4 regions of the Labrys sp. F242 genome follow, and region 4 is predicted to be linked to each of the others. Evidence: predicted binding sites of a transcription regulator. Region 4 holds the regulator's gene; each other region holds the start of a gene.
What was found. Region 4 encodes PhoB, which activates phosphate uptake and scavenging genes when phosphate is short. Its sites were predicted from a motif close to TGTCATNNANCTGTCAT; they were not measured.
Positions count from the first base shown of each region.

Region 1: a site for PhoB is predicted at 5,494-5,510, ahead of ACZYTC_RS23320 (inorganic phosphate transporter). Genes of this name have one in related genera too.
Region 2: a site for PhoB is predicted at 5,103-5,119, ahead of ACZYTC_RS02985 (BtaA family protein). Genes of this name have one in related genera too.
Region 3: a site for PhoB is predicted at 2,822-2,838, ahead of ugpB (sn-glycerol-3-phosphate ABC transporter substrate-binding protein UgpB). Genes of this name have one in related genera too.

Region 1 is NZ_JBVASG010000003.1:782,804-790,442, forward strand. Features, by position in the region: gene ACZYTC_RS23295 (isoaspartyl peptidase/L-asparaginase) at 1-113, shown strand, start outside; gene ACZYTC_RS23300 (transporter substrate-binding domain-containing protein) at 133-924, shown strand; gene ACZYTC_RS23305 (LacI family DNA-binding transcriptional regulator) at 979-1,968, opposite strand; gene ACZYTC_RS23310 (ROK family protein) at 2,160-3,074, shown strand; gene ACZYTC_RS23315 (copper homeostasis protein CutC) at 3,071-3,787, shown strand; gene ACZYTC_RS23320 (inorganic phosphate transporter) at 3,845-5,443, opposite strand; gene ACZYTC_RS23325 (tetratricopeptide repeat protein) at 5,553-5,900, opposite strand; gene ACZYTC_RS23330 (tetratricopeptide repeat protein) at 6,105-7,133, opposite strand.
Region 2 is NZ_JBVASG010000001.1:625,060-632,698, reverse strand. Features, by position in the region: gene ACZYTC_RS03010 (peptide ABC transporter substrate-binding protein) at 1-322, shown strand, start outside; gene ACZYTC_RS03005 (ABC transporter permease subunit) at 546-1,469, shown strand; gene ACZYTC_RS03000 (ABC transporter permease) at 1,462-2,586, shown strand; gene ACZYTC_RS02995 (ABC transporter ATP-binding protein) at 2,596-4,245, shown strand; gene ACZYTC_RS02990 (DUF6636 domain-containing protein) at 4,625-5,056, shown strand; gene ACZYTC_RS02985 (BtaA family protein) at 5,181-6,461, shown strand; gene ACZYTC_RS02980 (class I SAM-dependent methyltransferase) at 6,470-7,126, shown strand; gene ACZYTC_RS02975 (MaoC family dehydratase) at 7,161-7,634, opposite strand; gene ACZYTC_RS02970 (MaoC family dehydratase) at 7,631-7,639, opposite strand, start outside.
Region 3 is NZ_JBVASG010000001.1:2,922,447-2,930,085, forward strand. Features, by position in the region: gene ugpE (sn-glycerol-3-phosphate ABC transporter permease UgpE) at 1-297, opposite strand, end outside; gene ugpA (sn-glycerol-3-phosphate ABC transporter permease UgpA) at 334-1,215, opposite strand; gene ugpB (sn-glycerol-3-phosphate ABC transporter substrate-binding protein UgpB) at 1,426-2,736, opposite strand; gene ACZYTC_RS13735 (diphosphate--fructose-6-phosphate 1-phosphotransferase) at 3,120-4,277, shown strand; gene ACZYTC_RS13740 (DUF2161 domain-containing phosphodiesterase) at 4,313-4,963, opposite strand; gene ACZYTC_RS13745 (ribonuclease T2 family protein) at 4,973-5,974, opposite strand; gene ACZYTC_RS13750 (hypothetical protein) at 6,367-6,537, shown strand; gene ACZYTC_RS13755 (MFS transporter) at 6,926-7,639, shown strand, end outside.
Region 4 is NZ_JBVASG010000001.1:29,082-36,720, forward strand. Features, by position in the region: gene ACZYTC_RS00125 (YciI family protein) at 1-44, shown strand, start outside; gene ACZYTC_RS00130 (RNA polymerase sigma factor) at 63-1,301, shown strand; gene ACZYTC_RS00135 (hypothetical protein) at 1,320-2,057, opposite strand; gene phoB (phosphate regulon transcriptional regulator PhoB) at 2,198-2,899, opposite strand; gene phoU (phosphate signaling complex protein PhoU) at 2,913-3,632, opposite strand; gene pstB (phosphate ABC transporter ATP-binding protein PstB) at 3,668-4,495, opposite strand; gene pstA (phosphate ABC transporter permease PstA) at 4,492-5,334, opposite strand; gene pstC (phosphate ABC transporter permease subunit PstC) at 5,346-6,350, opposite strand; gene pstS (phosphate ABC transporter substrate-binding protein PstS) at 6,523-7,569, opposite strand.

The DNA.
Region 1 (7,639 bases), on a different contig from region 4:
ATGCCGAAGGCCAGCACGAGGTCGTCAATTTCCGCTGTGAGGGCGAGATCCGCTACTGGCTGTGGGAAGACGGCATGGCGGAGCCCGAGCTCCGGCCGGCAAGAACAATCTGACTGAGGGGAGTGCACAAACATGAAGAAAATCCTGCCCGCATTATTGGGATTGGCGATCGCCGCCTGCGCCGCCCTGCCGGCGTTTGCCGGCAAGCTCGACGACATCCGCGCGCGCGGCAGCGTGCGCATAGGCGTCTCGCTGGGGGGAGAGCCGATCGGCTTCCGAGACGCCCAGAACAATCCCGTCGGCTATGATGTCGACGTCGCCACCCTCCTGGCCGAAAAGCTCGGCGTGCCCGTGGAGTTCACCGATGTCTCCGGCGATGCCCGCATCTCGATGCTGGTTTCCGGGCAGCTCGACATCGTGGTCGCAAATACTTCGGCCACGCTGGAGCGGGCCAAGACGGTGGATTTCTCCATTCCCTATAACCGGGCGGGCCTGCGCATCCTGGTGCAGGCCGATGCCGGCATCGCCAAGCTGGAGGATCTCGGCGGCAAGTCGGTGGTGGTGGGACGCGGCACCACCGGCGAGAGCTTCCTCAAGAAGGCGGTGCCGACGGCCAATCTCGTCTATGTCGACCAGTTCGCGCCCGATGGCGTGCTGCAGCTCCAGCAAAAGCGCGTGGACGCGGCGATCGAGGATTCGTCCTTGCTCGACTATCTCGCCACCAAGAACCCCTCGCTCGCCACCCTGCCGGGGCTCTATTCCAACGATCCCATCGGCATCGCGGTCGCCAAGGGAGATCCCGAATTCGTGCGCTGGCTCGACATGTTCGTGTCCGACTATATCCAGTCCGGCGCTTACGAGGCCAATTACAAGAAATGGTGGGGCGAGAAGGCCAATCCGCCCAAGCTCACGCCGCTGTGGTGAGGAGACGGCGCAAAACCTTCTCCCGCAAAGGGGAGGAGGCAATAACGCCTCGTCTCACCCCGTCAGGCGCGGCACATAGCGGGTCGGCACCAACTCCGGCTCGAATGTGCTTTCGACCACCGGCGGCTCGTTGAGCAGGCGCACCATGCGGGCGACATAGGCGGCCTTGTCATAGCCGATCGAGGAAATCGGATAGGCCTCGAAATCGAGCAGCGAGAGATTGTCGAAGCCGTAGAGGCGGAAGCGTGCCGGCCGGTTGCCGGGGAAATCGGCCCTGAACACGTCGAGAATGCCCATCGCCATGGCATCTGAGGTGCAGAATACCGCGTCGGGGTGGTCGCCCTCGAACAGGCCCGGCGCGAGAGCATGACCGGAACGATAGGAATAGTCGCCCTGCAAGGTCCGCAGCAACTCGATGCCATGAGCCGCGAAAGCTTGGGCGTAAAGGCCGATGCGCGCCTGTTCCACCAGGGAGCTTGCCCGGCCCGTGACCAGGCTGGCGCGCCTCACGCCCTTGGCAGCGGCATCCGCGGCCGCCTGGCCGATGCCGACGGCTTCGTGGGGAATGATGGCGGGCGAGCGGTGGTCATGTCGGCCGTTCAGCATGACCACCAGGTCGGAGCGGAACATGCGCCGCACCGTCGCCGCATCGGCGAAATCGGAGAATACCAGGGCGGCATCGACGTGATAGGCCACGCCCTGACGCAGGAATTCCTCGACCTTGTCGGTGGAGCCGACGCGCACCAGGATGACCTGCCGCCCGCCCGCCTGGATCTCGGCGAGCAGCAGGTCGAACAGATCGAGGTCGGAAAGGTCGTGAATATGGTTGACCAGGACGGCGACGAGATTGACGGTCTTGGTCGTCAGGCTCTGCGCCAGGAGGTTGACGCGGTAGCCGAGTTCGGCGGCCGCGGCCAGGACGCGATCGCGCTTGGCGCCGGACACCGGCCGCTTGGAGGCGGAGAGCGCGCGCGAGGCCACGGCCCTGGAGACGCCGGCGAGTGCGGCCACGTCGCTGATGGTCGGTGCTGCCTTACGCCTCATGAGGCCTTGCACGCTCCTTGCCGGAAATTCGAAACCATGACTGACGACACGCGCTAAAGCATTTTTCAGAAAGGCGATAGATTTTCGCCTGGAAAATGCGTCAAAACAAGGAGTTAGAGCAAAGCACGATTCAGGGAAATCGTACTTTGCTCTAATACAGGAAACAGCGGCTTGGAAGGTCTCTTCTGTCAATGACGATCTGCTTCGATATCGGCGGCTCCGCCATCAAGGCGGCTGTCGCCACGCCTCAAGGCGAGATCAGGCCCTTTGCCCGAGTTGCAACGCCGCTCGGCGATTTCGAGGCCTTCGTGCAGGTGCTCGCGGATCTCAGAAGGCAAGCAGGGGGCGGGGCTGGCGGCGGCGTCGCCTTGTCCATCACCGGCGTCGTCGATCCGCGCAGCGAGATTATCACCTGCGCCAACATTCCCTGCCTCGACGGGCGGCGGCTGGGCCCCGACCTTGCCGAACGCCTGGGCGTGCCGGTGCATGTTGCCAATGACGCCGACTGCTTCGCCCTTGCCGAGGCTGTGAAAGGCGTTGGGCGCGGGCATCGCATCGTTTTCGGCATCATCCTCGGCACGGGCATCGGTGGCGGCCTGGTCATCGACGGGCGGATCCTAACCGGCGCGGGCGGTTTTGCCGGCGAATGGGGGCATGGACCGGTGGCGGCGACGCAATCGGGTAATCCGCCGGTCGCGCTCCCCCGCTTCGCCTGCGGCTGTGGCCAGAAAGGCTGCGTCGATACGGTTGGAGGAGCCCGCGGCCTCGAAAGGCTGCATCGCCACCTTACCGGCGTTGAACGCGACAGTACCGAGATCATCGCGGCCTGGCGGGCCGGCGAGGCAGCGGCGGCGCGCAGCGTGGCTTGTCAGGTCGATCTCGTCGCCTCTCCCCTGGCCTTGGCCGTCAATATCGTCGGCGCCGACATAGTGCCGGTCGGGGGCGGCCTTGCCAGCGTGCCGGAATTGATCGCAAGGCTGGACGAGGCGGTGCGCGGCCGCATCCTGCGGCACTCCCCGGAGCCGCTGGTGGTGCCCAGCATCCTCGCGCCGGAACCCGGGCTGATCGGCGCGGCCCTGCTCGCCCGCCAGGGAGAACGCCTATGACCGCCTTGCTTGAAATCTGCGTTGCCGACGCCCACAGCCTCGAAGCCGCGATCGAGGGTGGCGCCGATCGCATCGAACTGTGCTCGGCGCTCGAACTCGGTGGCCTGACGCCATCATCAGGGCTGATGCGGCTGGCGGCGCAGGCGCCGATCCCGGTCTATGCCATGATCAGGCCGCGGGCCGGCGATTTCGTGTTCTCCGCGCGGGAAAGCGAGATCATGCTTGATGATATCGAGGCAGCGGGAGGAGCAGGGCTCGCCGGCGTGGTGCTGGGTGCCTCCCAGCCCGGCGGCCAGCTCGACGAGGCCCTGCTGTCGCGCCTGCGGGTGCAGGCGCAGGGGCTCGGCACCACGCTGCATCGCGCTTTCGATCTCGTTCCCGAGCCGCTGGCGGCTCTGGAGACGGCCGTTGCTCTCGGCTTTGAACGCATCCTCACATCGGGAGGAGCCGTCACCGCGCCCGAGGGACTGGAGGCGTTGGTGCGCCTGCATCGGGCCGCCCGGGGGCGGATCGGCATCATGCCGGGTTCGGGCTTGACGCCGGCCAATATCGCTCCATTGCTGGCGGCGCTTCCCGTCTCCGAGGTGCACAGTTCCTGTTCCGCCGCCGGGGAGCCATGGAGCGCCGAGGCCGTCCGCCTGGGCTTTGCCGTGGGGCGGCGGCGCCAGACCCGCGCCGACATCGTCTGCACTTTCCGCAAGGCGATGGCATAAGCCGGAAAAGAAATGGCCGCCCGAAGGCGGCCATTCCGGCGAACAAGATGTGCCGCCTCAGAGGACCTGGCGCAGCACCACGAAGAGAAGGAAGGACAGCGCCATCGAGGCGGGCAAAGTGAGTATCCAGGCCATCAGCAGGTTGCGCACCGTCGACATCTGCAGCCCGGTGCCATTGGCCGCCATGGTGCCGGCGACACCCGACGACAGCACATGGGTGGTCGACACCGGCAGGCCGAGATAGTCGGCAGCACCGATCGTCGCCGCGGCAACGATCTCGGCCGAGGCACCCTGGCCATAGGTCAGGTGGGTCTTGCCGATCTTCTCGCCGACCGTCACCACGATGCGCTTCCAGCCCACCATGGTGCCGAGGCCAAGGGCCAGGGCGATGGCGACTTTCACCCAGGTCGGGATGAACTTGGTCGTGTTGTCGGTGGCGGTGTGATAGGTCTTGATCGTCTTCAGATCGGCGTCCGACACCGGCAGCAGCTTCTTGGAATCGATCAGCTTCAGGGCCTCGCCGATCAGATACATGTCGTTGCGGGTATTGGAGACCAGTCCTGCGGGCACTGCCGAGGCCGAGCCGTAAGGCGAGAGCTGGGAGGTGGTCTGCTCGATGAAGGTCTTCAGGGCTGGCGTCGTCTCGTCGTTCCAACTGCGCGTGCGCACCGCCTCGGAGACCTTGGCCTTGGCATCGGCGGGAGCGACCGTCGCGGCCGGCTTGATGTAGTTGCCCAGGACCGAACCCGCCGCGCTCGAAGCAGCCTTGTAGGTCTCGAGATAGTTGATGTCGGGCGTGCGGTTGAGGGCGAAGGCGGTGGGTACCACGCCGATCAGGATCAGCATGATCAGGCCCATGCCCTTCTGGCCGTCATTGGAGCCGTGGAAGAAGCTGACCAGTGTGCAGGTCAGGATCAAAAGGCCGCGGATCCACAGCGGGGGCGGCTGATTGCCTTTCGGCTCGACATAGAGAGCCTTGTTCCGCACCACGAGCTTCATCACCAGCAGCAGGGCGCCGGCCAGCACGAAGCCGAACACCGGCGAGACCAGCAAGGACAGGCCGATATTCTTGGCCTGGGACCAGTCGACGCCGCTGGTGGCGGAACCGGCAGGGGCCAGGAACTGGTTGGCGAGGCCGACACCGATGATCGAGCCGACCATGGTGTGGGAGCTCGAGGCCGGCAGGCCGAAATACCAGGTGCCCAGGTTCCAGACGATGGCGGCGATCAGCAGAGCGAACACCATGGCCAGGCCCGCGCTCGAACCGACCTGCATGATGAGTTCCACCGGCAGCAGCGAGATGATGCCGAAGGCGACCGCGCCGCTCGCGGTGAGCACGCCGAGGAAGTTGAAGAAGCCCGACCAGATCACCGCAAATTCGGCCGGCAGCGAATGGGTGTAGATCACCGTCGCCACCGCATTGGCGGTATCGTGGAAGCCGTTGACGAATTCGAAGCCGAGGGCGATCAGCAGGGCGAGGCCGAGCAGAATCCACGGCACTGCCACGGCGCCCGTGAGATCGGCGGCCAGTGCGTAGCAGACATAGCCGAGGCCCCCGAGCAGGATCACGGCGATCGCGATGTTGGGCAAGCTGCCAAGAGAGTTCGGCCTATCGAGCGGATGGCCGCTCCTCTGGCCAGATGTAACGTCCGTCATCTCCAAACACCCCCGTGTTTCCATGGTCTGGCGACCCTTAGGCGGGGTTCGTGAAGGTTGGATGACAAAATGTTAATCTTGACCGGCGACGAGGAAGAAGGAGGGCTGATCAGGGCTCTTTCGTCGAGGGAAGCAGCCGCTGCCGCCAGAGAAGCTGCACCGCCCGGTCGAAATCGGCAGTGGCCTTCTCGAAGGCTCCGAGCTGTCGATGGACGATGCTGCGCTTGAAGAGGGCATCGGCATGGCCGGGATCGAGCGCGATCACCCTGTCATAATCGGCGATCGCCGCGGGAAAGGCCTGTTTGTATTGATAGGCAAGAGCCCGTCCGTAAACGGCGTCGACAGCATCGGGCTTGAGTTCGATCGCCTTGCTGAATTCAGCAATTGCCCTGTCGAAGTCCTGCTCGTCGGGCCGTGCCGGAGTGGCGTCGGCCGGAGTGGTTTCGGATGCGGACATGCGGACGAAACGCCTTTGCACCTCTACGGAACCTGCCGAAACTGCAACGAAGCTCCCCTCAATCGCTGCAAGAGTCATGAGGTCCACTCGAAAGAACCTGCTCACATATGAGCAGCAACGTTGGGGAATGTCCATGGCGTTGCGTTAGAGCGTCTTGCGATGAGGCGGAATTACCGGGAAACTCTGCCTAGAGGGCAGGGGGCTTCAGTTGCGCAGACGCTCGAGGGCGAGCTTGCGCCCCGCCATGGCCTGCGGCAGGCCTGGATTGAGCTGCAAGGCACGATCGTAGTCGGCCAGCGCGCGCTCGAAATCGCCGCGCTTGCGATGGGCGCCTGCCCGATTGAGAAAGGCCAGTGCGTTGCTGCCATCAAGCCTGATCGCTTTGTCGAGATCGGCGATGGCGCGTGCGGTGTCGTCGGCATTGGCGTAGGCGGTGCCGCGATTGTAGAGGGCCTGTGCATTGTCCGGCGCCAGGCCGACCGCCAGGCTGTAATCGGCGATCGCCTTGTCGAGCGCACCCATGTGATGATGAGCGGCGCCGCGCCCGAGCAAGGCGGCGATATTGTTGGGCCTCAAGCGCAAGGCCTCGTCATAGTCGGCCACGGCGCCGTTGAAATCGCGGCGGTGGTCCTTGGCGATGGCCCGGTTGAAGAAGGCGGACCAGTCCCGGCGGTTGAGGCCGATGGCCTGGTCGAAATCGGCGATGGCCCCAATATCGTCACCCCTGAGGCCGCGGACGGCACCCCGCAGGCGCAGGGCCTCGGCATGGCGCGGGTTGAATTTCAGCGCCCTATCATAGTCGGCGATGGCGAGAGCGAATTCCCTGCGGCTGGCACGGGCATAGCCCCGCGACGTCAGGGCGAGCACGTGCTTGGGATTGAGCCGGATTACGCTGTCATAGGCCAGAATGGCTTGCTCGATATCACCCTGGCGGCCATAGAGCCCGGCCAGTGCGTAGAATCCGTCGGGATTGCGCGGATCGAGAAGGGTGGCCAGGCGCAGATCCTCCAGCGCCCGGGCCGGCTGCTTCTTGGCGGCATAGGCACTCCCGCGCGCGATCAGGGCGATCGTCCTGGCCCCATCGTTGACGCCGCCCAGATCCACAATCGAGGTGCAGGCGATGATGACGCGGTCCGGCGCGCCCTGTCGGCAGGCCTTCCAGTCGAGCGGCTGGGCAGGACTGTGCGGATGGAGCGCCAGGAAGGCCGGAACCAGGGCTTTGAGAGGCAGCATCGTGGAAGTCGCGGTAGGGCGGTAAACGCAGCCCACCATCTATAGGCGCGATCGGTGGCGTGGGAAACGGCCGCCTTAGAGCGTTTTGTGATTTGGCGTAATCGCCAAGAATCGCCAAGAATCGCAAAGACGCTCCAGACAATCCATTGGATTGGTTTGGAACCAAAGAGCGAGAGCAAAGCAGCGTTTCCGTCTAAACGCGCTTTGCTCCAGGGGCGGCGGACCCGTCAGTTGCCCCGGGAAGCCGTTATCCCCTTCTGCCCCTGGATACGGCGCATTCGTGGGAGAGGAAACCGGGATGCCCGTTATCCCTGGAGGGGCATTCCGTCCACTTCGAATGCCTGGATGAAAAGGCGCTTCTTTGCTTTTCCCTTGACTTTGCACTGCGAAAAGCGCAGCAACCGTGTGTAACGACCGCTCGGGGGTTCGCGCGGCGCGCTGGTTTTTGGCTTTTTGAGAAGCAGCGCCTCACCTCCCGGCCGTCCCCAATAACATTCCGCTGCTCC
Region 2 (7,639 bases), 600 kb from region 4:
CGACATCACACGGGCCGGCTGGGTCGCCGACTATGCCGATCCGGAGAACTTCCTGACCCTGGGTGTCTCCACCAACAAGGTCTTCAACTACGGCCACTACAACAATCCCGAATTCGATGCCTTGATGGCCAAGTCCTTCGCCGAGCGGGATGTGCCCAAGCGCATGCAGATCCTGCATGACGCGGAAGCCATGCTGCTGCGCGACGCCTCCGTTACGCCCCTGCTGGTTTACAACGACCCCTGGCTGGTTTCCAAGAAGGTCAAGGGCTGGCACGACAACCTCGCCAACCACCACGGCACGCGTTTCCTCACCAAGGAATGAAACGCCGTATGTGAGAGGCAGGCGACCCACCCGCCTGCCTCTCATCCGCGGCTAAAGCGTTTTGCGATTTGGCGGGGTCGGCAAGAATCGCAAAGACGCGTCCGAACAAAGAGTTAGAGCTAAGAAGCGTTTCCACTTAAACGCGCTTTGCTCTAGGGAAGCGCGCTCGCCTCGCTGATGCCAGGCCTGAACGCTTCGCGGGCAGCCAATCCGAGGCGATGTCATGCTTTCATTTGTACTGAAGCGCCTGGCGAGCGCGATTCCGACCCTGTTCGTGATCATCACGCTTTCCTTCTTCCTGATGCGGCAGGTACCAGGCGGCCCCTTCAATCTTGCCCGCCCGCTGCCACCGCAGATCATGGACAACCTCAACCGGGTCTATCATCTCGATGACCCGGTCTGGAAACAATACTTAAACTATATCTGGAATGTATTGCGGGGCGATTTCGGCCCCAGCTATGTCTATCGTGATTATACGGTCTCCGAAATCATACTTCAAAAACTGCCATATTCTTTGCAGCTTGGCGGCATGGCATTGCTCTTGGCTGTCGTCGGCGGCATTCTCATCGGCACCATTGCCGCTCTACGCCAGAATTCGATCGTGGATGTCGCCGTGACCGCGATCGGCAATATCGGCATCACCGTCCCCAATTTCGTCATCGGTCCGGTCCTTGCGCTCCTCTTCGGACAAACCCTGCACTGGCTGCCGACCGGCAGTTGGGGCGACGGTTCGTTTCGCTACCTGCTCCTGCCGATGATCACCCTGGCTCTGCCGGAGCTGGCGACGTTTGCCCGCCTGATGCGCGGTTCCATGCTGGAAGCCTTGCATGCCGACCATATCCGCACGGCCAAGGCCTATGGCTTGCCGGCCAAGCTGACCATTATCGGCCACGCCATGCGGGCCGGCGTCCTGCCGATCGTCACTTACCTTGCCCCCGCCGCCGCCTCGCTCCTGACGGGCTCGGTGGTGGTCGAGAAGGTCTTCGGCATCCCCGGTGTCGGCAAGGATTTCGTCGAAGGTGCGCTCAACCGCGACTATACGCTGGTGATGGGGACCGTCGTGCTGGTCTCGGTCTTCATCATCGTTTTCAACCTGATCGTCGACCTGCTCTACGCCTGGCTCGATCCGAGGGTGCGCAATGACTGAGACGAATTTGACAACAAGCGCCCCTCGTCGCAGCCGCAGTCTGGTCGAGCTTGCCTGGCTCCGCCTCCGCCGCAACAAGGCCGCCATGGTCAGCCTGTTCGTGTTTGCGGCCATAGTGCTCTTTTCCGTGCTGGGGCCGTTTTTTTCGCCTCATGGCTACGACCAGGTCTACGGGTCCTACGTCAAGGTTCCCCCCAGCCTCTCGCCTTATCCCAAGCACGCGACACTCGAGGAGGCCATGAAGCGGGCGGCCTCCCAGGCCCGTCTGCAGGTTCAATCTTTCGAGACCTCAGGCACGCAGTTCACGGCGACATTGACTTCCAGCCGGTCGATCGATCCGCGCGCCACCCGCTATGTCGATCGTATCGACGAGTTCCGGAACACCAAGGTCACCGAAACCCGGGACGACGGCCGCACGGTGGTCATGCAGGGCGACATCAATGGCCAGTATTTCCTGCTCGGCACCGATGGCAATGGCCGAGACCTGATGACCAGGATCATGATCGGCGGCCAGGTCTCGCTGCTCGTCGGCCTGCTCGCCAGCCTGGTCAGTCTCATCATCGGCGTCACCTACGGCGCTGTTTCGGGGTTCATCGGCGGGCGTACCGACAATCTGATGATGCGCTTCGTCGAGATCCTCTATTCGCTGCCGTTCATGTTCTTCGTCATCTTGCTGGTGGCTTCCTTCGGGCGCGACTTCTGGCTGATCTTCGTTGCCATCGGCGCCATCGAGTGGCTCGATATGGCCCGCATCGTGCGGGGGCAGACCCTGTCGCTGAAGCGGCGCGATTTCATCTCGGCAGCCCACGCCCTGGGGCTCAGCGAGGGCGCGGTGATCCGCCGCCACATCATTCCCAACACGCTGAGCCCGGTGCTGGTGTTCCTGACGGTGCGTATTCCGCGCATCATCCTGTTGGAAAGCTTCCTCTCCTTCCTCGGGCTCGGCGTGCAGGCTCCTCTGACCAGTTGGGGGGCGCTGATCAAGGAAGGCGCCGATTCCATGGAAGCAGCGCCTTACCTCTTGATCTGCCCAGCCATCTTCCTGGTCACCACCCTGTTCTGCCTCAATTTCATCGGCGACGGCCTGCGCGACGCCTTCGACCCCAAAGATCGCTGAGGAAGACCGATGCAACAGACACCCTCGGATCAGGACACGACAGACACCCTCCTCGACATCAGCGGTCTGGAGGTCAGCTTCAGCACCCCCGACGGCACGGTCAAGGCGGTCAAGGGCATCGACCTCAAGGTCAACAGTGGCGAGACCGTCGCCATCGTGGGCGAATCCGGCTCGGGCAAGAGCCAGACCATGATGGCGCTGATGGGCCTGCTGGCCGGCAACGGCCAGGTGCGTGGATCGGCCAAATATCGCGGCAGGGAATTGCTCGGCCTATCGCCGAGGGAGCTCAACAAGGTACGCGGCGACAAGATCACCATGATCTTCCAGGAGCCGATGACCTCGCTCGATCCGCTTTACAAGGTCGGGCGCCAGGTTGCCGAGCCGATCGTCCATCATCGCGGCGGCAGCTACAAGCAAGCCCGCAAGAAAGTGATCGACCTGTTCAAGCTCGTCGGTATCCCCCATCCGGAGCGGCGGGTGGATGCCTATCCGCATGAGATGTCGGGAGGCCAGCGTCAACGCGTGATGATCGCCATGGCACTGGCCAACGATCCCGACCTCCTGATCGCCGACGAGCCGACCACCGCGCTCGACGTCACCGTACAAGCGCAGATCCTGTCCCTGCTCGCCGAGCTCAGGCAGCGCCTGGGCATGTCCATCGTTTTCATCAGCCACGACCTCAACATCGTCCGGCGCTTCGCCGATCGCGTCTATGTCATGCGTCGTGGCGAAGTGGTGGAGACCGGCACCACGGAAGAGGTCTTCGACAATCCCCAGCACGACTACACCAAGATGCTGCTGGCGGCCGAGCCGTCAGGTCACAAGGATCCACCGCAGCCCGATGCCCCCGTGCTGCTCGAGGGCCGCAACATCCGGGTCACCTATCATCTCAGCGGTAGTATGTTCGGCGGCCACAAGGCCATGGACCTGAAGGCGGTGGACGATGTTTCCGTGCGCCTGCAGCAGGGACAGACCATCGGCATCGTGGGTGAATCAGGCTCGGGCAAGTCGACCCTGGGGCGTGCCTTGTTGCGACTGAATTCCGGCGAGGGCGACATCCGCTTCGACGGCAGGGACATCTCGAAAGCGAGCGTGCTCGAGATGCGGCCGCTGCGGCGCGCCCTGCAGCTGGTGTTTCAGGACCCCTACGGCTCGCTCTCTCCGCGCATGTCGGTGGGTTCCATCGTCACCGAGGGCCTGAGGGTGCACGAGCCGAATCTATCGGCTGCCGATCGCGACAAGCGGGCCATCCAGGCTCTGACCGAGGTTGGTCTCGATCCTGCCGCCCGCAACCGCTATCCGCATGAATTCTCCGGTGGCCAGCGCCAGCGCATCGCCATTGCACGGGCGATGATCCTCAAGCCCAAGGTGGTGGTGCTGGATGAGCCAACCTCGGCACTCGACCGCTCGGTGCAGAAACAGATCGTCGAACTGCTGCGCGAACTGCAGGCCACGCATGGCCTGTCCTACCTGTTCATCAGCCATGATCTATCGGTGGTGCGGGCCTTGTCCGACTATGTCGTGGTGATGAAGGAAGGCCGCATCGTCGAGGAAGGGGCGACCGCCCAGATCTTCGATGCGCCGCGGGAACTATATACCCAGACCCTGATGGCGGCGGCGCTGGGCAAGGAGCGCGTCGAGGCCACGAATACGGTTTGAGGCCTGGCACGACAGTTGCGTTTGAACAGGTAAAGCATTGTCCGAAAATAATTGAAATGCCTCCTTTGTCATGCCCGGGCTTGACCCGGGCATCCAGCGGCCTCGTCTTCGATACCTGGAAGGAGCTGGATTGCCGGGTCAAACCCGGCAATGACAAAGGTCGAGCCAATTCGATTCTATTATCGGCGGACGAGCCCTAAGGAGGCGGGATATACGGAGCGTCAGCCAGGAGGCTGACGCTCCGTATATCCCCTTCAAACGTGAACTGCGGCTGTAGTGCCGGGGGGTGTCGTGAGTATCCTTCGAAACTTCGCCCCATCACGCTTGCAGAGCATCATTCTTCGTCTTCCCCCGCCTGTGTTTCCAACGGAAATATCAAATGAAGAAGCCCAGATTCATCCTGCCCGTCACCCTCGCGCTGTCACTCATGCCTACCACCTTGAGCGTGCCGGCGCTGGCTGACGATTCGATGGTGAGCTTTGCCATGCCGAGCGGCAATATTTCCTGCCGCTTCATTCCGCAGAGCGAGGGCGAGGGCGAGGGCGCGAGCGCGGGATTGGAATTGCCGACCCTGAGCTGCGAAAGGGAGAAGCAATCACCCGCGCGGATCATTCTCGGGCCGAGCGGAAAAGGCGCCATCTACAAGGATATCAGCGATCCCTTCTGCTGTGACGGCGACACCACTGTCGGCTATGGTCAGACTTGGGAGAATGGCCCTTTCAAATGCGTCTCGGCTGAGGATGGCCTGACCTGCCGCAGACGAGACGGCCACGGCTTCTTCATCAGCCGGGCCAAACTGTTGGCCTACTGAGGAGGCAGCGGAAAGCTGTCGCCTCCACGTCGCTTTGAAGAGCCCCTGTCATCCCCCCGTCATCGCTTGGTCTTATCCGCGAATCCCATCACGCAACCTGGATTCGACGAAGGAGCGGCTGGGGATGACGGATGTGAACAGCATCGGGACACAGGCACGAGCCAAGAGCCAGGGCCAAGCCAAGCAGGGCCACGTCAAACAAGCCGTGGAGCACCATCGGCTGTTGTCATTGCGCGGCATCCAGGATCGGCTTTTCACCTTGGCTTTCAGCGGCCTCGTCTACGCCCAGATCTGGGAAGACCCCGAAATCGACATGGAAGCGCTGGCGCTGAAGCCCGACGATCGGCTGGTCGCAATCGCCTCGGGCGGCTGCAACGTGATGAGCTATCTCAAGGCCGGCCCGGCCTCGATCACCGCCGTCGATCTCAACCGCCATCACATCGCGCTCAATCGCTTGAAGATCGCCGCGGCCCAGCAATTGCCGGATCATGCCACCTTCTACGATTTCTTTGCGCGCGCCGATCAGCGCCGCAATGTCTCGGCTTATGAAACCGCGCTTCGTCCGCATCTCGATGCCGAGACACGCGCCTATTGGGATGGCCGCGACCTGCTTGGCCGCCGTCGCATCGGCTATTTCGGCAAGAACCTCTATCGCTATGGCCTGCTCGGCCGTTTCATTGGTCTCGGCCACCTGATCGGACGGCTGCATCGCATCGATCCGGCCGACCTGCTGGCAGCCCGCGACCTCACCGAGCAGCGTCGTGTCTTCGACGAGCGCATCGCTCCCCTGTTCGATCGCCCGCATATCAAATGGCTGACCCGCCGGCGGGCCTCGCTCTATGGCCTGGGCATTCCGCCGGAACAGTATGACGCCCTGGCTGGCGCCGCCGCCGACGGGGAAGGCATTGCCGATGTGCTGCGCGAACGACTGGAGCGTCTCGCCTGCGATTTCGACCTCAAGGACAATTATTTTGCCTGGCAGGCCTTCGGCCGCGGCTACAAACCGGAGGGCGACGGGCCGGTGCCGCCCTATCTCGAGCGCGCCGCCTATGAGGCCGTGCGCGATCGGGCCGACCGCATCGAGGTGCGCCACGTCAACCTGATCGACCACCTCAAAGCCCAGCCAGCAGCCAGCCTAGACGCCTATGTGCTGCTCGATGCGCAGGACTGGATGACCGATGTCATCCTCACCAAGCTGTGGAGCGAGATCACCCGGACTGCCCGCCCCGGCGCCCGGGTAATCTTCCGTACCGCCGCCGAGGAGAGCCTGCTCCCGGGCCGCATCCCCGCCGACTTGCTGGCACGCTGGTCCTATGACCGCGAGCGTTGCCGAGCCTGGACCGCCCGCGACCGTTCCGCGATCTATGGCGGTTTCCATCTCTACGAGCTGCGAGCCCTCCATTGAGCATCGAGATGCAGACAGGCGATGCTGCGGCGGCGATGAACCGGATCTATCGCCACCAGCGCTACATCTACGATCTCACGCGCAAATATTATCTGCTCGGCCGGGATCACCTGATCGCCTCGCTGCGACCGGCCGCCAGCGATGCGATTCTCGAAATCGGTTGCGGCACCGGCCGCAACCTCATCGCCGTAGCCAGGCGCTATCCCGCCACACCACTTTACGGCTTCGACATTTCGACGGCGATGCTCGAAACGGCACGGCACTCGCTCGACCGCAATCGCCTGGCGCGAGTCACCGTGGTCCAGGCCGATGCCACCCGCTTTTCGCCTGAACAGCTCGGGCGCAAGGGTTTCGAGCGCATCTACATCTCCTATACGCTCTCGATGATCCCCGACTGGCGCGCCGTACTGGAACGCGCCATTGCCGGCCTGAACCCAGGCGGGCGCCTTCTGATAGTGGATTTCGGCCAGCAGGAGGGCCTGCCGGGCTGGTTCAAGCACCTGCTCTTCGCCTGGCTGGCACGCTTCCACGTCCATCCCATCGCGGCATTGCCCACAGCGTTGGCGGACCTCGCAAGCCGCGAGGGACTGCGGCTTCGGACCAAAGACCTCTACCGTGGCTACGCCTTCTATGCGGAACTGGAGAGGCCGGCCATAATGACATAGGTTCGAGCCAATTGCGGGGCACGCTATATTTCCCTTACCCCCGCCTTTCCCAGAACACCGTGCCCTCGAAGCGGAAGGCCTGCTCGCCATGCTGGTTGATGGCTGAACTCAGCATCGAGACGATGCCCCATTCGGGACGGGAAGCGCTCTCCTTCTTGCCCGTGATCTCCACGCTGTAGCGCAGCGTATCACCAGCATGCACCGGCTTGGCCCAGACCATGTTGCGAAAGCCCGGTGACGGGCCGAGCTTGACCACCGGCTTGCCGAGTTGGCGCGCCCTGATGATCTCGACCTCCTGATGCGCCACCAGGAGTTTCATCCAGACCGCGGCAACCTGCCAGCCCGACGCCACCAGGCCGCCAAAATGGCTGGCCGCCGCAGCCGCTTCGTCGACGTGAAAGGGCTGGGGATCGTAGAGCACCGCAAAGCGCTTGATGTTCTCGACCGAAAAGGTGAAGGCACCGATCTCGTCGGTATCGCCGATGGCGAGATCCTCGAAATATTTCATGCCGC
Region 3 (7,639 bases), 2.9 Mb from region 4:
CGAGATCAGCGAGATCACGATCTTGCCCACCGCGATCGCCACCGCCATGATCAGGCTGGTGGTCAGCATGGTGAGCACCGGCTCGCGCGTGGCGCCCTGCGTACCGTGGAACAGGGTCTGGGTATAGTTCTTGATCAGATCGGGGCCCGGCAGCATGCCCATCTGCCCATTGGCGATGGTGGTGGCATCATGGGTCGAGGCCACGAAGGCCAGCCAGACCGGAAAGGCCAGAACCAGCACGCCGAGGATCAGGATGGCATGCGGTAAAAGATTTCCGAAGCGGCGGTTCTCAACCATGCGCCGCTCCTCCGGATGGCATCGAGAAACGGGGCATCAATAGGTCACCTTCTTCTCGATGAAGCGGAACTGCAGGGTCGTCATCGCGATCACCAGGATCAGCAGGATCACCGACTGTGCCGCCGAGCCGCCGAGATCGCCGCCAAGCTGGCCGTCATTGAATACCTTGAATACCATGGTGGTGGTCGCCGCGGCCGGGCCACCATGCGTCACCGCGTCGATGATGCCGAACGTGTCGAAGAAGACGTAGACGATATTGATCACCAGAAGGAAGAAGGTCGTCGGCGAGAGCATCGGCAGGATGATGGTCCAGAATCGGCGCGCCGGGCGTGCGCCGTCGATGGCGGCCGCCTCGATCAGCGATTTGGGGATCGACTGCAACCCCGCCAGGAAGAACAGGAAATTGTAGGAAATCTGCTTCCAGGTCGCCGCCAGCACGACCAGGATCATGGCGTGCTGGCCGTCGAGCAGCGGGTTCCAGGCCACGCCGATTTGGCCAAGGCCGCGCGCCACTAGGCCGAGCGAGGGCTGGAACATGAAGAGCCAGAGCACGCCGGCCACAGCCGGCGCTACCGCATAGGGCCAGACCAGCATGGTACGGTAGAAGGAGGCGCCCTTGATCTTCTTGTCGGCCTGCACAGCCAGGATCAGCGCGAGGCCGAGCGAGAGCACAGCGACCAGAATGGCGAAGACCATGGTGACGCCCACCGCCTGGTAATATTCCGGCTGGGCGAACAACAGCTGGTAGTTCTCGAACCAGACGAATTCCGAAACGGTCCCGAAAGTGTCCTCGAGGAAGAAGGACTGGCGGATCGCCTGCACCACCGGCCAGTAGAAGAAGATCAGCGTGATCGCCAATTGCGGCGCCAGCAACAGCCAGGGAAGGGTCTTGCCGGAGAAGACGGAGCGTTTTTCCATGGGCGATCCTAATGGGCCGCATCGCTACTGCCGAAAACCGGCAGCCCCTTGTCGGCACGATGCTCTAATGCTCTCGACCTTTGTCATTGCCGGGCTTGACCCGGCAATCCAGCGCCCATGTCCAGGCGGTGGGGGTGTTGGACTGGATGCCCGGGTCAAGCCCGGGCATGACAAAGCTTGGCATCTTTTCGCTGAGGCTTTTACGCCCCCTTACCGTCCGGCCGTACGGGCGAAGGTCTTCAGCATCGCATCGCCGCGACGAACGGCATCGTCCATGGCAGCCTGGGCCGATTTCTTGCCGGCCAGGGCCTGTTCGATCTCCTCGGCCCAGACATCGCGGATCTGGGCAAGATTGCCGAGGCGAAGCCCGCGCGAATTTTCCGTCGGCGCCTTGTTAGTCAGCTCCAGCACGGCGACTTCGCTGTTGGGGTCCTTGGCGTAGAAGCCCTGTTTCTTGGAGAGCTCATAGGCGGCCGGGGTGATCGGCAGATAGCCGGTCTCCTGGGCCCACCAGGCCTGCACATCGGGCTTGGACAGGTAGGTCAGGAACTTGGCGACGCCCTTGTAGGCCTCGTCCGACTTGCCGCCCATCACCCATAGCGAGGCTCCGCCAATGATCGAATTCTGCGGAGCTCCCTGCACATCGGGATAATAAGGCATCGGCGCCACCGAATATTTGAACTTGGCGTTGGCCTTGACGTTGCCCAGGAAAGCCGACGAAGTCAGGAACAACGGGCATTCGCCCGACGTGAAGCGCCCCTCGCCCTGGTTGGTACGGCCGGAATAGTCGAAGGTCTTGTCCTTCTGGGCCTCGATCAGATTCTCCAGATGCTTGACCACCAGCGGATTGTTGATCTTCAACTCGGTATCGAAGCCATCGAGGCCGTTGGCCTTGGTCGAGAGCGGTACGTTGTGCCAAGCCGACAGTTCCTCGATGTTGGCCCAGGTTGTCCAGCCCGTCGAAATGCCGCAAGTGGCATAGCCGGCCGCCTTCAGCTTCTTGGCCGCCTCGAAGGCCTCAGGCCAGGTCTTGGGCGCGGCCGCGAGATTGGCCTTCTTCAAGGCATCCTCGTTGACCCACATCACCATGGTCGAGGAATTGAAGGGGAAGGACAGCATCTCGCCCTTGGCATTGGAATAATAGCCGGTCACGGCGGGCAGATAGGACTTCTGGTCGAAGGGTTCGTTTGCGTCCTTCATCAACTGGTAAACGGGCTTGATAGCGCCCTTGGCGGCCATCATGGTTGCCGTACCGACTTCGAAGACCTGCAGGATATCAGGCGCATTACCAGCCCGGAACGCGGCGATGCCGGCATTCATGGTATCGGCATAGGAGCCCTTATAGGCGGGAACGATGCGGTAGTCGCTCTGGCTGGCATTGAAATCATTGGCCAGCTTGACGATGCGATCATTATTGGCACCCGTCATCGCGTGCCACCATTGTATGTCGGTGGCTGCCAGGGCCCCGGTGGATACACCGGCAAACAGAACCGTGGCCGAAGCCAGAACGCTCAATTTCATGGATGATACTCCCTCACGGTGCGCCGCTTCTTGAAAAGGACGGCGTTGTTTACGGCCGGATGGTTAGCGCTTCCGTGACGGAACAATGAAGCAATTATGACAATGGAACAAGCTGGCCGCGCACGCGCCTGTCGATAGCGTGAACGGAACACCGTTTTCCGCCTTCGCAACGATCGCCAGCTTTCTGATCCCATCGGCAAGTCGCTCGTTGCCGCCCGGCTGTTTCGAGGCTAAGCAACTGGACACCAGAGCGTCAGGCAGCTTCCTCCTGATCGAGCCACGGGCTTGGTCAGGAGGAAGCTGCAGGATTTCAAACGCTTGAAGAATTTCCCGATATTGCCCATTCGTAGGCAATATCGGGAAATTCTGCCCAGGGAGGCTCCATGCCGTCGATCGTCATCGCCCAAGGGGGCGGCCCCACCGCCGTGATCAACCAGACCCTCGCCGGCGCCGTCGTCGCCGCCCGCCGGCACGACCCGTCGCTGCGCATCCTAGGCGCCCGTCATGGCGTGCGGGGTCTGACGCGCGGTGATCTGGTCGATCTTACGGCGCTCTCCGAAACCGATCTCGAACGCCTGGCCCGCACGCCCAATTCGGGGCTCGGCTCGACACGCGACAAGCCCGACCCCGCCTATTGCCAGACCATCCTGCAGGCGCTGGAAAAGCTCGATGCCCGCGGCTTCATCTATATCGGCGGCAACGACACCGCCGGCACGCTCGACCTCCTGCGCCAGCAATCGACCGGCTCCTGCAGTTTCGTGCATGCCCCCAAGACGATCGACAACGACCTGATGGAGAACGACCATGTGCCGGGCTTCATCTCGGCGGCGGCCTTCGTCGCCAATGCCTTCGTCAGCATGGATCTCGATTTCCGGGCAATGCCGGGCATTTATGTCGCCATCGTCATGGGCCGCCATGCCGGCTTCCTCAGCGCCGCTGCGGCCGGCTGGCAGCAGGCGCCGGAGGAGGCCCCCCATCTGATCTACACGCCGGAAAAGTCCTTCTCGGTCGAGCAATTCCTCAACGACGTCGATGCCGTCTACACCCGCGTCGGCCGCTGCATCGTATCGATGTCGGAAGGCGTGCAGGACGAAACCGGGCGGCCGCTGGCCGAGGCGCTCGCCGCCGGCACGGTCGAGCGCGACGCCCATGGCAATGTGCAACTCACCGGTGGCGATCTCGGTATCGAGATCCAGAAGGCCCTCAAGCAGCGCTTTCCCAAGGCCCGCGCCCGTGTCGACACGCTGGGTTACCTGCCGCGCGGCTATCTCGGCATCATCGACGAGACCGATGCGAAAGAAGCCTTCGAGGCGGGCGCCTTTGCGGCGCAGAGTGCCTTCACGGGCTCCGGGTCGGTGGTGCTGCATTATGACGGCAAGCACACCGCGCCGCGCATCGTATCCCTCGACCAGGTTGCCGGGCGCACGCGTCACATGCCCGACAGCTTCTTTACCGGATCCAATGCCATTTCCGAGGAAGGCCGGGCCTATTTCCGCCGCCTGCTGCCGCGACGGCCGGACATCTTCACGCCCTATGTATAAGGGAGATACGCCCTCCCCCCGATGGGTCTCCACCCTTACGCCTGCGGCCAGCGCTCCAGCGCTTCCCGGCCCGCAGGCGTCAGGCCGTAAATGCCTTTCTCGACCCGTTCGAACCAGCCATAGACATTGCCTTTCAGGATTCTCGGAGCATCGGGCACCGATTTGGTAAGGTCGCGCCGACGCTGCGGCGCCATGACCAGGGCAGCGGCGCAGGCAAGCGCCTGCTGGCGATAGGCTGTCATCTGCGGCGTGCGGGTGGAGCCTCCGAGGACGGGATCGCCCTGGCGCTTGCGATGCTCCCTCAGGAGACGGGAGCGGCGCTTGGGGTCGCGGCGCGGGAACGGCGCCTCGGGCGTAACGATGATCTGCACCTCGTCACGCTCGGACACGCCCAGCAGGCCGAAGCCAAGCCGCCGGCAGAGATTGCGGAAGCGGGAGTCGCTTTCCCGCCCCTTGCCCCGGGCGGAGAGACGGGCTGCCAGCCAGACCTCGTCGCAGGCCCCGGCCCGGTCGACGCCCTGCAGCACCAGTTCCAGGTTGAAGCTCTGCTTGAGTTCGCAGATCACCACCACCGGCGGGTCGCCCTCGCGCAGGGCAAGGACATCACAGCGGCCGATCTCGCCCTTTACCGCGAAATCAAGCGATTCCAGGAAGGTCTTGATGGGCAGATAAAGTGAGGTCTCCAAGGCCGTCCCTCACTGCAGTCCAACAGGATCGACAATGCCCGACTTGCAGCCCTGATCAGTCGGCGAGGCAGCGGCGATCAGATCGGTGAGCTTGGCACCATCCTTGACCTCGCCGCGCAGGCCGATGGTCATCTCCACGATGATTCGCCGGTTGCCGGCCCGCTTGCAGGCGAAACGCACCCGCTCGCCGGCACCCACACCGAAGCCCTGGTCGAAGGCGCTGCGGATCTCGCCGGTATCGATTTCCTTGCCGATATTGTCGGCGAAGAGCTTTTGCACCGGTGAGGCGTTGATCTCGCCGATCAAGGCCACCGAACGGCGGAAATAGGCGTCGGCCGATTTCTCGAAGAAGCAGGTGCCATGCTCGATCCATTCGTGGCGATCGAGGAAGGAGGCCGTGCCGGGCATGGCCTTCTCCAGGGCGGTACGCGTCGCTGGTTCGAGCTGAGGCGCCGGCAGATCCTCCCAGCGATGCGCCTTGTCGGCCTCGACATCGCGTTGCGCCACACCGCAATAGGCATTGCCGCGCGGCTGCGGCCAGAGGCCGTGCAGGGTGAAATGGCTTGCGTCATAGCGGTCGACGGTTTGCGTGCGACACTCGGTCTTTTCGGGCAGCCCCTCGCAAAAGGCGGCCTGCCAGCTGACGGCGAAGACATAGGAAGCCCCACCCGCCGACGTTACCGGACCGGTTTTGGCTGCGCCGGGCGCGATCGCACTGCCGTCCGCCGCTTTCACCTCACCGCAGGAGACCGGCACCCAGCGTTGCGCAGGCTGCGCATCCTCCACCTCGACGCGATAGAAGGTCGGCTGGGGCTTGTTGCCGGCAAGCAGCCTGTAGCTCTGCGCGGGCACGAGCTTGACGTTGCCGGGATTGGTCTGCTTGCGGATGGACTGGAGGGCCGCGCAGGCCTCTCGCGCCGTGAAAGTTCCCGCCATCGTTTCATCGGCCTTGACCGGCGCGAAAGGAACCAGGATCGAAACGGCCAAGGCCGCAAGCCAGCTTTTGTGCATGCAATCCTCCAGAGCAGAACGCGCTTCGACGGAAACGACGTTTTGCCCGCACTTCCTGTTCGATGCGTCCTTACGATTCTGGCGATTACGCCCAACCACAAGACGCCTCAGGCTCTATCGCGAGCCACCTGTGGCCCGCCCCCTCGCCGAGGAATAAAGCATAGGGCTGAACAGAAACCTACCGGGGTATGGCATGGCGCATGGCTGCACGCGATTTAGGCATCGAATGCAGCGCCGTCAGCCACACTACCGCACTGCGGTAACCCCCTCTAAACCATGCGAAAATAGCATGACCGGCATACCGCTTTGCACGTGCGATTCTGCACAAATTTCACCACGATTCGCCTATATACACGCCAGCAAGTGAGCTACTCTTTTTTGGAACCACTCCCGTGACGACCGTCGCTTTCATCAATGCCATCACCACCCGCCTCGTCGCCTATCGCAACCGCCGTCGCCTCGCGACCGTGCGCCGCGAATTGAGCTACCGCGACCTGCTGGATCTGGGTATCTATCGCGGCCATATCGACCGCGTCGCCAGCGCCGAGAACGAGGCGATCTGACCTCGCTCCCCGGTTTGGGCTTGCATGCCTCCTATCGATAGTCCGATCGCGATCCTGGCCATCCCGGATCGCGATTTTGTTTTCAGGGACCGGGCTTCCATCTTGAACCATTTCTTTCCCGCTCCCTGGCCGCTTTCATTGCGTTGGCGTGATGAATATCATCACGAAGTTTTATAATTGACGATGCGTCTCGATATTCCCCGATTGATGACATTCGGCTAAAACGGTTTAGCGGGCGGCTCCCGCATCTCTTCCCATCGACCGCATAGCCCAGCGGAACCAGGCCTGATCGGCCTTGGCGTGCGCCAAGATGCCGATTTTTCGTGCCGCAACAAAGGGATAGCCTGCGTTTGCACCCCGCGTGCCACCGCGGGTCTAGCACTGACGTATGGACGCCAAAGCAGCCACCTTGCCCCCCTCAGGTGTTTTCAGCCCCGAGCGGACGGCCTATTCGATTCTCATGGCGATCAGCGTCTCGCATTGCCTCAACGACACCATCCAGTCGTTGATTCCCTCGATCTACCCGATGCTGCGCGACAACTATGCCCTCAGCTACACCCAGATCGGCTTGATCACGCTGGCCTTCCAGCTCACGGCGTCGCTGCTGCAGCCCTTCGTCGGCCTTTATACCGATCGCCGCCCCCTGCCCTATTCGCTCACCGTCGGCATGGGCCTCAGCCTCGTCGGCCTGGTGCTTCTGGCCTATGCCCAGAACTACACCACGGTCCTGATCGCCGCGATGCTGGTCGGCACCGGCTCATCCGTCTTCCACCCCGAATCCTCGCGGGTGGCGCGCATGGCCTCCGGTGGCAAGACGGGCCTCGCCCAGTCTGTCTTCCAGGTCGGCGGCAATCTCGGCACCTCGATCGGGCCGCTGCTGGCCGCCTTCATCGTGTTGCCCTATGGCCAGCATTCGATCGCCATCTTCTCGGTGATCGCCTTGCTCGCCATGTTCATCCTGTGGAATGTCGGCAATTGGTATGCTGCCTATCGGCGCCATACGGCGGGCACCAAGGCCAGGGCCGTGCCGGCAGTGGCCTCGCTGTCGCGCGGCCGTGTCATCGCCTCGCTGGTAGTCCTGCTGGCGCTGGTCTTCTCCAAA
Region 4 (7,639 bases):
GTACCATCGAGGTCCGGCCGGTGTGGGACCCCAAGGATTATTGAACCAAGCGAGCCGATCCGGTGCCTTCCGCCCCCGCCGTCGAACTTGCCGAAATCGTCGCGCGACGCAGCTATGGCAGGCTCGTCGCCCTTCTCGCGGCACGTTCGGGCGACATTGCGGGGGCGGAGGACGCCCTGGCCGACGCCTTTGCGGCGGCTTTGGAACATTGGCCGGCGGGCAGTGTGCCCGCCAATCCCGAAGCCTGGCTCCTGACCGCGGCCCGGCGCCGGCAGATCGACGCGGCCCGCCGCGCCAAGCTGCGCGGCGAAAAGGCGGACGAGGTCATCCGCCATGTCGAGGCCCTCGCCTCCGAGCAGGCCGAACAGCCTGTCATTCCCGATGAGCGCCTGCGCCTGATGTTCGCTTGTGCTCATCCCTCGCTCGATGCCGCCGTGCGCGCGCCCTTGATCCTGCAGACGATATTGGGGTTCGACGCCGGCGCGATCGCCAGCGCCTTCCTGGTTTCACCTGCGGCGATGAGCCAGAGATTGGTGCGGGCCAAGCTCAAGATCAAGCAGGCCGCCATCCCCTTCCGGATCCCGGAACCCGACGAGTTGCCCGGTCGTCTCGAAGCGGTACTGGAGGCCGTCTATGCCGTCTATGCCGAGGGCTGGGCCGATCCCGAAGGGGCGCAGGCCCGCGAGCGCAATCTGTCGGTGGAAGGCATCTGGCTCGGCCGGTTGCTGGTCTCGCTCCTGCCCGGCGAGCCGGAAGTGCTCGGCCTGCTGGCCCTGATGCTGCATGCCGAGGCGAGGCGGGCTGCACGCCGTAGCCCGGTCGGCGACTATATCCCGTTGGAACAGCAGGATACCACGCTTTGGGATGCCGCCCTGATCGAGGAGGCTGAGGCTTTGCTCGCCAGGGCCGGGCAGGCGCGACAGATCGGTCGCTATCAGCTCGAAGCCGCGCTGCAATCGGCCCATGCCAATAGGCGCATCTGCGCGACGACGGACTGGGCCGCGATCGTCACGCTGTATGAGGCCTTGGTACTACTGACCGCGTCCCCCGTCGCTGCCATCAACAGAGCCGTGGCGCTCGCCCGTCTTGCGGGACCGCAAGCCGGATTGGCCGGGCTCGACGAGGTCGCCAGCGACAGGCGGATCGCCGATTACCAGCCTTATTGGGCTGCACGCGCGGACTTGCTGGCCCGCGCCGCAAGGCAGGAGGAGGCCCGCAACGCCTATTCGCGGGCGATCGGGCTGGAGAGTGATCCCGTCATCCGCCGTTATCTGCAAGGGCGCCTGGCGGCTCTGGGCTGATATCGGCGCCTGCAGAAGCTATTGGGGATAGCGGCCATTGAAGGGCGGGGCCTCGATCCACCATTGCGGTGTATAGGCGCGCTTGATCGGGCAACGGATCAATGTGTCTTCATCGAGCCACAGCTGCCGCTCGGGGGCGGGGGTCATCACGATGGTTTCCGCCGTGCCGGAGCGGCCGCTTCGCAGGGCCTGGTCCTGCGCCGGCGAGCTGCCGCATCGAAGCTGCAGCGTCGCCTGGAACTTGGCGCTGGAAGGCTCCTCGCCATCGGCCTCGATGACCGCGCAATATTTGCCGTAGAGCTGGATGGCAGGACCGGCTGCCCGTAGAAGCTGCACGGAAACCCGGTTGCCTGGCGTCGCCCCCTGCTTGTCGCAGCCATCGTCCTGCAAGGCATAGATGCCGTCGGCATAGTTGCCCGCCTTCTGGGCATAGGACGTGCGCGTGGCGGGCGCGCGTCCGGCCTGCCTGACGGACAAGACGGTCCTGATCTGCATGCTGCCATCGGGTGCGACCTCCACCATGGCCTCGACCTCGCATCGCGAGCCTTCCTTGCAGATACCGGCGACCTGCTCCTGCATGTCGCTGTCGGCTGCGATGAAGCAATCCTTGCCGATATAGGAGCCCGCCAAGCCGGAGCCGGTACCGAACTCGCCCGAACACAAGGTTTTCTTGAGCTTGGCCGCTGCGGCATCGCTGGGAAGCAGCGCCAACGAACTGGCAGTCAAAAGCGACGCGACGAGCAAGGAACGGATCATGGCAACCCCGGCATTTTCTTTGGCAAGTCGTCTTATCGCAAGCCTCTGAAATCGCCTAGATCGGGCGAGTACCGGGTACGTGATGCGACAAGGCCGGCGGTGAGCCGCCGGCCTTGGTGTCGGGCGATGAAATATCCGTCCTAGGCCTGCTTGGCGAAGGTCTCGTCGAAGGAATAGCCGGCGCCGCGAACCGTGCGGATAGGGTCGATCTCGCGCGTGCGGTTCATCGCCTTGCGCAGTCGCCCGACATGCACGTCGACCGTGCGCTCGTCGATGTAGACGTCGCGGCCCCAGACGCTGTCGAGCAATTGCTCGCGTGCGAACACGCGTCCCGGCGCCTGCATCAGGAATTCGAGCAGGCGGAATTCGGTCGGGCCGAGGCGGATCTCGCGATTGCCGCGATGAACGCGCTTGGTCTCGCGGTCGAGGGAAATGTCACCGGCCTTGAGCAGGGAGGCGACGTGATCGGGCTTGGCCCGACGCAGCAGAGCGCGGACGCGGGCCGAGAGTTCCGGCACGGAGAAGGGCTTGACGACATAATCGTCGGCGCCGGTGGCCAGACCCCGCACACGCTCGGTTTCCTCGCCACGCGCCGTGAGCATGATCACGGGCAGGCGCTCGGTTTCCGGCCGCATGCGGATGCGCCGGCACAATTCGATACCCGACAACCCCGGCAGCATCCAGTCCAGCAATACCAGATCCGGCACGCTTTCGCGCAGGCGGATCTCGGCATCGTCACCGCGCGCCACACTGTCGACCTCATAGCCTTCGGCTTCGAGATTGTAGCGCAGCAGCAGGGTCAATGCTTCTTCGTCCTCGACGATCAGAACCTTGGGAGGCATGGCCTATCCCTTGTTACTTAGCCGGCACAGGAAGGTCGACGAGATCGGTGCTGTTGTCCGCCTTGGGCCGCTCGCCGGCCGGCGATTCACCGGTCACCAGGTAATGCACCGTCTCGGCGATGTTGGTGGCATGGTCGCCGATGCGCTCGATGTTCTTGGCGCAGAACAGCAGATGGGTGCAGAAGCCGATATTGCGCGGATCTTCCATCATGTAGGTCAGCAATTCGCGGAACAGCGAGGTGTACATCGCATCGATCTCGCCGTCCGAACTCCAGACCGAGAGCGCTTCTTCAACATTGCGCTGGGCGAAGGCGTCGAGGACCTGCTTGAGCTGCTCGAGCACCAGGTCAGCCATATGGTCGAAACCGCCGAAGAGCTGGGCCGGCTGCGCATGGCTGTGGATGGCGACCACGCGCTTGGCGACGTTCTTGCCGAGGTCGCCGATGCGTTCGAGATCGTTGGCCACCCGCAGGGCCGAGACGATTTCGCGCAGGTCGAGTGCCAGTGGCTGGCGCTTGGCGATGACCAGGATAGCCCGGTCCTCGACCTGGCGCTGGAGCTTGTCGATCGCCAGATCGAGCTCGATCACGGCCTTGGCGCGCTGGGTGTCGCGCTTGAGCAGGGCTTCGACGCTGTCGGCTACGCTCTTCTCTGCATAGCCACCCATTTCGGCGATCATGTTGCGCAATTCGCGCAATTCCTGATCGAAGGATGTAACGATGTGGTCGGACATGCCGCCTCCAAATGAATTCGACGCTGGCCGAGGGATCAGCCGAAGCGGCCGGTGATGTAATCCTGTGTACGGCTGTCGTTCGGGGTGGTGAACATCTTGTTGGTCTGGCCGACCTCGATGAGGTCACCCAGATAGAAGAAGGCCGTCACATCCGCGCAACGCGCCGCCTGCTGCATATTGTGCGTGACGATGACGATGGTGAAGTCCCGCTTCAATTCGTCGATCAGTTCCTCGATCTTGGCGGTCGAGATCGGATCGAGCGCGGAGGTCGGCTCGTCCAGCAGCACGACTTCGGGCTTCACCGCGATGGTGCGGGCGATGCACAGGCGCTGCTGCTGGCCACCGGACATGCCGAGCGCAGAGGCGTGCAGGCGGTCCTTGACCTCGTTCCACAGGGCGGCCTTGGTCAGGCACCATTCGACGCGTTGATCCATTTCCGCCTTGGAGATCGACTCATGCAGGCGCACGCCGAAGGCGATGTTGTCATAGATCGACATCGGGAAGGGCGTGGGCTTCTGGAACACCATGCCGATGCGGGCGCGCAGCACTGCCGGATCGATCTCCTTGCCGATGACGTTCTGACCATCGAGCAGCACGCGGCCCTTGGCAGTCTGGCCCGGATAGAGGTCGTACATGCGGTTGAGCACGCGCAGCAGGGTGGACTTGCCGCAGCCGGAAGGGCCGATCATGGCCGTGACCTGCCGGTCGATCATGTCGAGATTGATGCCCTTGAGCGCATGCTTCTCGCCATAGAAGAAGTCGAGATTCTCGACCTTGAGCTTCACGGCGGCAGCTGGATTGGCGATGGGGCGTTCGGCAACCGCGATGGAGGCTTGTGGAGTAGCGGACATGGGATCACTCATTTCTTGGGAGCGAGCACGAAGCGGGTCAGAATATTGAGCGCCAACACGCCGGCGGTGATGAGGAGGGCGCCGCTCCAGGCCACCGAGACGGCCTTGGGGTCGGGATAAGGCGCGAGCTGGTAGATGGCGGCCGGCAAGCTGGCAAAGGCATTGCCGAGGTTGAGCGACCAGTTGGAATTGCCGAAGGCTGTCAGCAGCAGGGGTGCGGTCTCGCCGGCGGCGCGGGCCAGGGCCAGCAGGATGCCGGTGACGATACCGGTGCGGGCCGAGCGCCAGGTCACGGAGGTGATGACCTTCCACATCGGCGACCCCAGCGCGAAGGCGGCTTCGCGCAGGCTGATCGGCACCAGGGCCAGCATGTCCTCGGTGGTGCGCACGACCACCGGCAGGATGATGATGGCGAGGGCGACCACGCCGGCCCAGCCGGAGAAGCCGCCCGTCGTCACCACGATCATCTGGTAGACGAACAGGCCGATCAGGATGGACGGCGCCGAAAGCAGGATGTCGTTGATGAAGCGCACCGCGTCGGCGAACTTGCTGCCGCGCCCCGCCTCGGCGAGGAAGGTGCCAGCCATGATGCCGATCGGCGCGCCGATGAGGAGGGCGAGCAAGACCATGGCGAAAGAGCCGACGATGGCATTGCGTAGGCCGCCATCAGCCATGTCCTTGGTGAAGAGGTCCAAGGTCAGCGAGGGCAGGCCCTCGCGCAGCAGGGTGTACAGGATCCAGGCGAGCGCCAGAAGGGAGATCGCGGCAAAGCCGATGGAGACGACTTTGTAGGCGTAGTCGAGGGCACGACGGCGGGCGAGGCGGGCGTTGCCGTGGGCGAGATGGGCCATGATGCTCTCCCTTACTTGGCGTTGCTGCGCACGAGCATGCGGGAGATCGCAAGCACGATGAAGGAAATCACGAAGAGCACGAAACCGAGCTCCAGCAGCGACTGGCTGCGCAGCGAGCCGGCAGGCGCGTCGGGAAATTCGTTGGCGATGGTGGAGGCGATGGTCGCCCCCGAGGAGAACAGCGATGCCGATATGCGGTTGGCGTTGCCGATGACGAAGGTCACGGCCATGGTCTCGCCGAGGGCACGGCCGAAGCCGAGCATCACGGCACCGACGAGCGCGGTCCGGCCATAGGGCACCGAGACGTTGCGGAAGACCTCATAGGTGGTGGCGCCGACGCCATAGGCCGATTCCTTCAGCATGGCGGGCACGGCTTCGAGGATCTCGACGAACATCGCGGTGATGAAGGGAATGATCATCAGCGCCAGGATGATGCCGGCGGTCAGCATGCCGGCGCCGTTGGTGGGGCCCTTGAACAGATAGCCGAGCACCGGCACATGCGAGAGGACGGAGATGATCGGCGGATAGATCGTCTGGGCCAGGATCGGCGCCACGATCAGAGAGCCCCACATGCCGAAGATGATCGAGGGCACGGCCGCCAGGAGCTGGATGGCAATGCCGATCGGCCGCCGCACGCTCTGCGGCGCGATCTCGGTCAGGAAGAAGGCGATGCCGAAGGACATCGGCAGGGCGATGATCAGCGCCAGCAGGCCGGTGAACAGCGTGCCGTAGATCATCACCCCGGCGCCGAATTTCTCGGTGACGGGGTTCCAGGCGGTTGACCAGTAGAAGCTCGGCCCGAAATGGGCCAGCGCCGGCCAGCCGCCATAGAACAGCAGCACGACGATCGAGCAGAGCAGGATAAGCACGAGAGAGCCGCAACCATAGAGGGCGGCCTTGAAGATGGGATCCAGGTTGGCGCCAGGAACCGTCTTGGCGCCGGGCGAGGGAGAACCCTGCGCGACCTTTGCAGCCGAGTTGGATGCGTCCAGCGAGGAGTCGGCTATGGCGCTCATGGCGATATTCCGGCCTGTGTTTCGACGGGAGCAAACCGCGTTTAGACGAAAACGCTGGTTTGCTCCGATTCTTTGGTTCGACGCGTCTTTGTGCTTCCTGGCGATTCCGCCAAATCGCAAAACGCTTTTGGGAAGACGACCCGGCGCAAGGTTGCGCCGGGTCGCGTTCAACTTATTCGTAGACAGCCTTGCCGTCGGCAGCCTTCACTTCGCTCTTCCAGGCCGTGCGAACGGTGTCGATGACGTCCTTGGGCAGCGGGATGTAGTGGAGCTTTTCGGCGGTGGCGGAGCCATCCTTGTAGGCCCAGTCGAAGAACTTCAGGACTTCGGCGGACTGCTTGGCGTCCTTGGGATCCTTCGGCAACAGGATGAAGGTGGTGGAGACGATCGGCCAGGAGGTCTCTCCACCGACATCGATCATGGAGACGGCGAAGTCCTTGGCACCCTTCCAGTCGGCCTTGGAGGCGGCGGCCTGGAACGCCGGAACGGTCGGCTTGATGACCTTGCCGTCCTTGTTCTGGAGCTGCGTGGTGGTCAGCTTGTTGTTGGCGGCATAGACATATTCGACATAGCCGATGGCGCCCTGGGTGTTCTTCACCGCACCAGCGACGCCGTCATTGCCCTTGGCGCCCGAGCCGGCCGACCACTGCACCGAGGTGGCGGCGCCGATGCCGCTCTTCCAGTCGGGGCTCACGGCAGAAAGGTAGGACGTGAACACATAGGTCGTGCCCGAGCCGTCGGCGCGGTAGACCGGGGCGATGTCGAGATCGGGGAGTTTCACATCCTTGTTGAGCTCGGCGATCTTCGGATCGTTCCACTTGGTGATCTTGCCCTGGTAGATGTCGGCAATGATCGGGCCGGTCAGCGTGAGCTGGTCGGTGGAAACACCTTCGATGTTCACGATCGGAACGATGGCGCCGATCACGGTCGGGAACTGCAGCAGCTTGGCGGCAGCCAGCTTGTCGGTGGCCATCGGGGCGTCGGAAGCGCCGAAATCGACGGTGCGGTTGGTGATCTGGGTCTGGCCGCCGCCCGAACCGATCGCCTGATAGTTCAGCGCGGTGCCGGTCTTGGCTTTGAAATCGCTGCCCCAGGCATTGTAGACGGGGGCGGGGAAGGTGCCGCCGGCGCCGGTGATGTCGGCGGCATAGGCAGCAGTGGCAGCGATCGTGCTCGACAGGGCTACTGAAGCGGCGAGCGCAAGAAAGGAAAGCTTCACGGTCTATCTCCGTTGTTCTCTGGACAGGGCACGGCGACCGTTCACCGGTCGGCAATCCTGTCTACGTCGC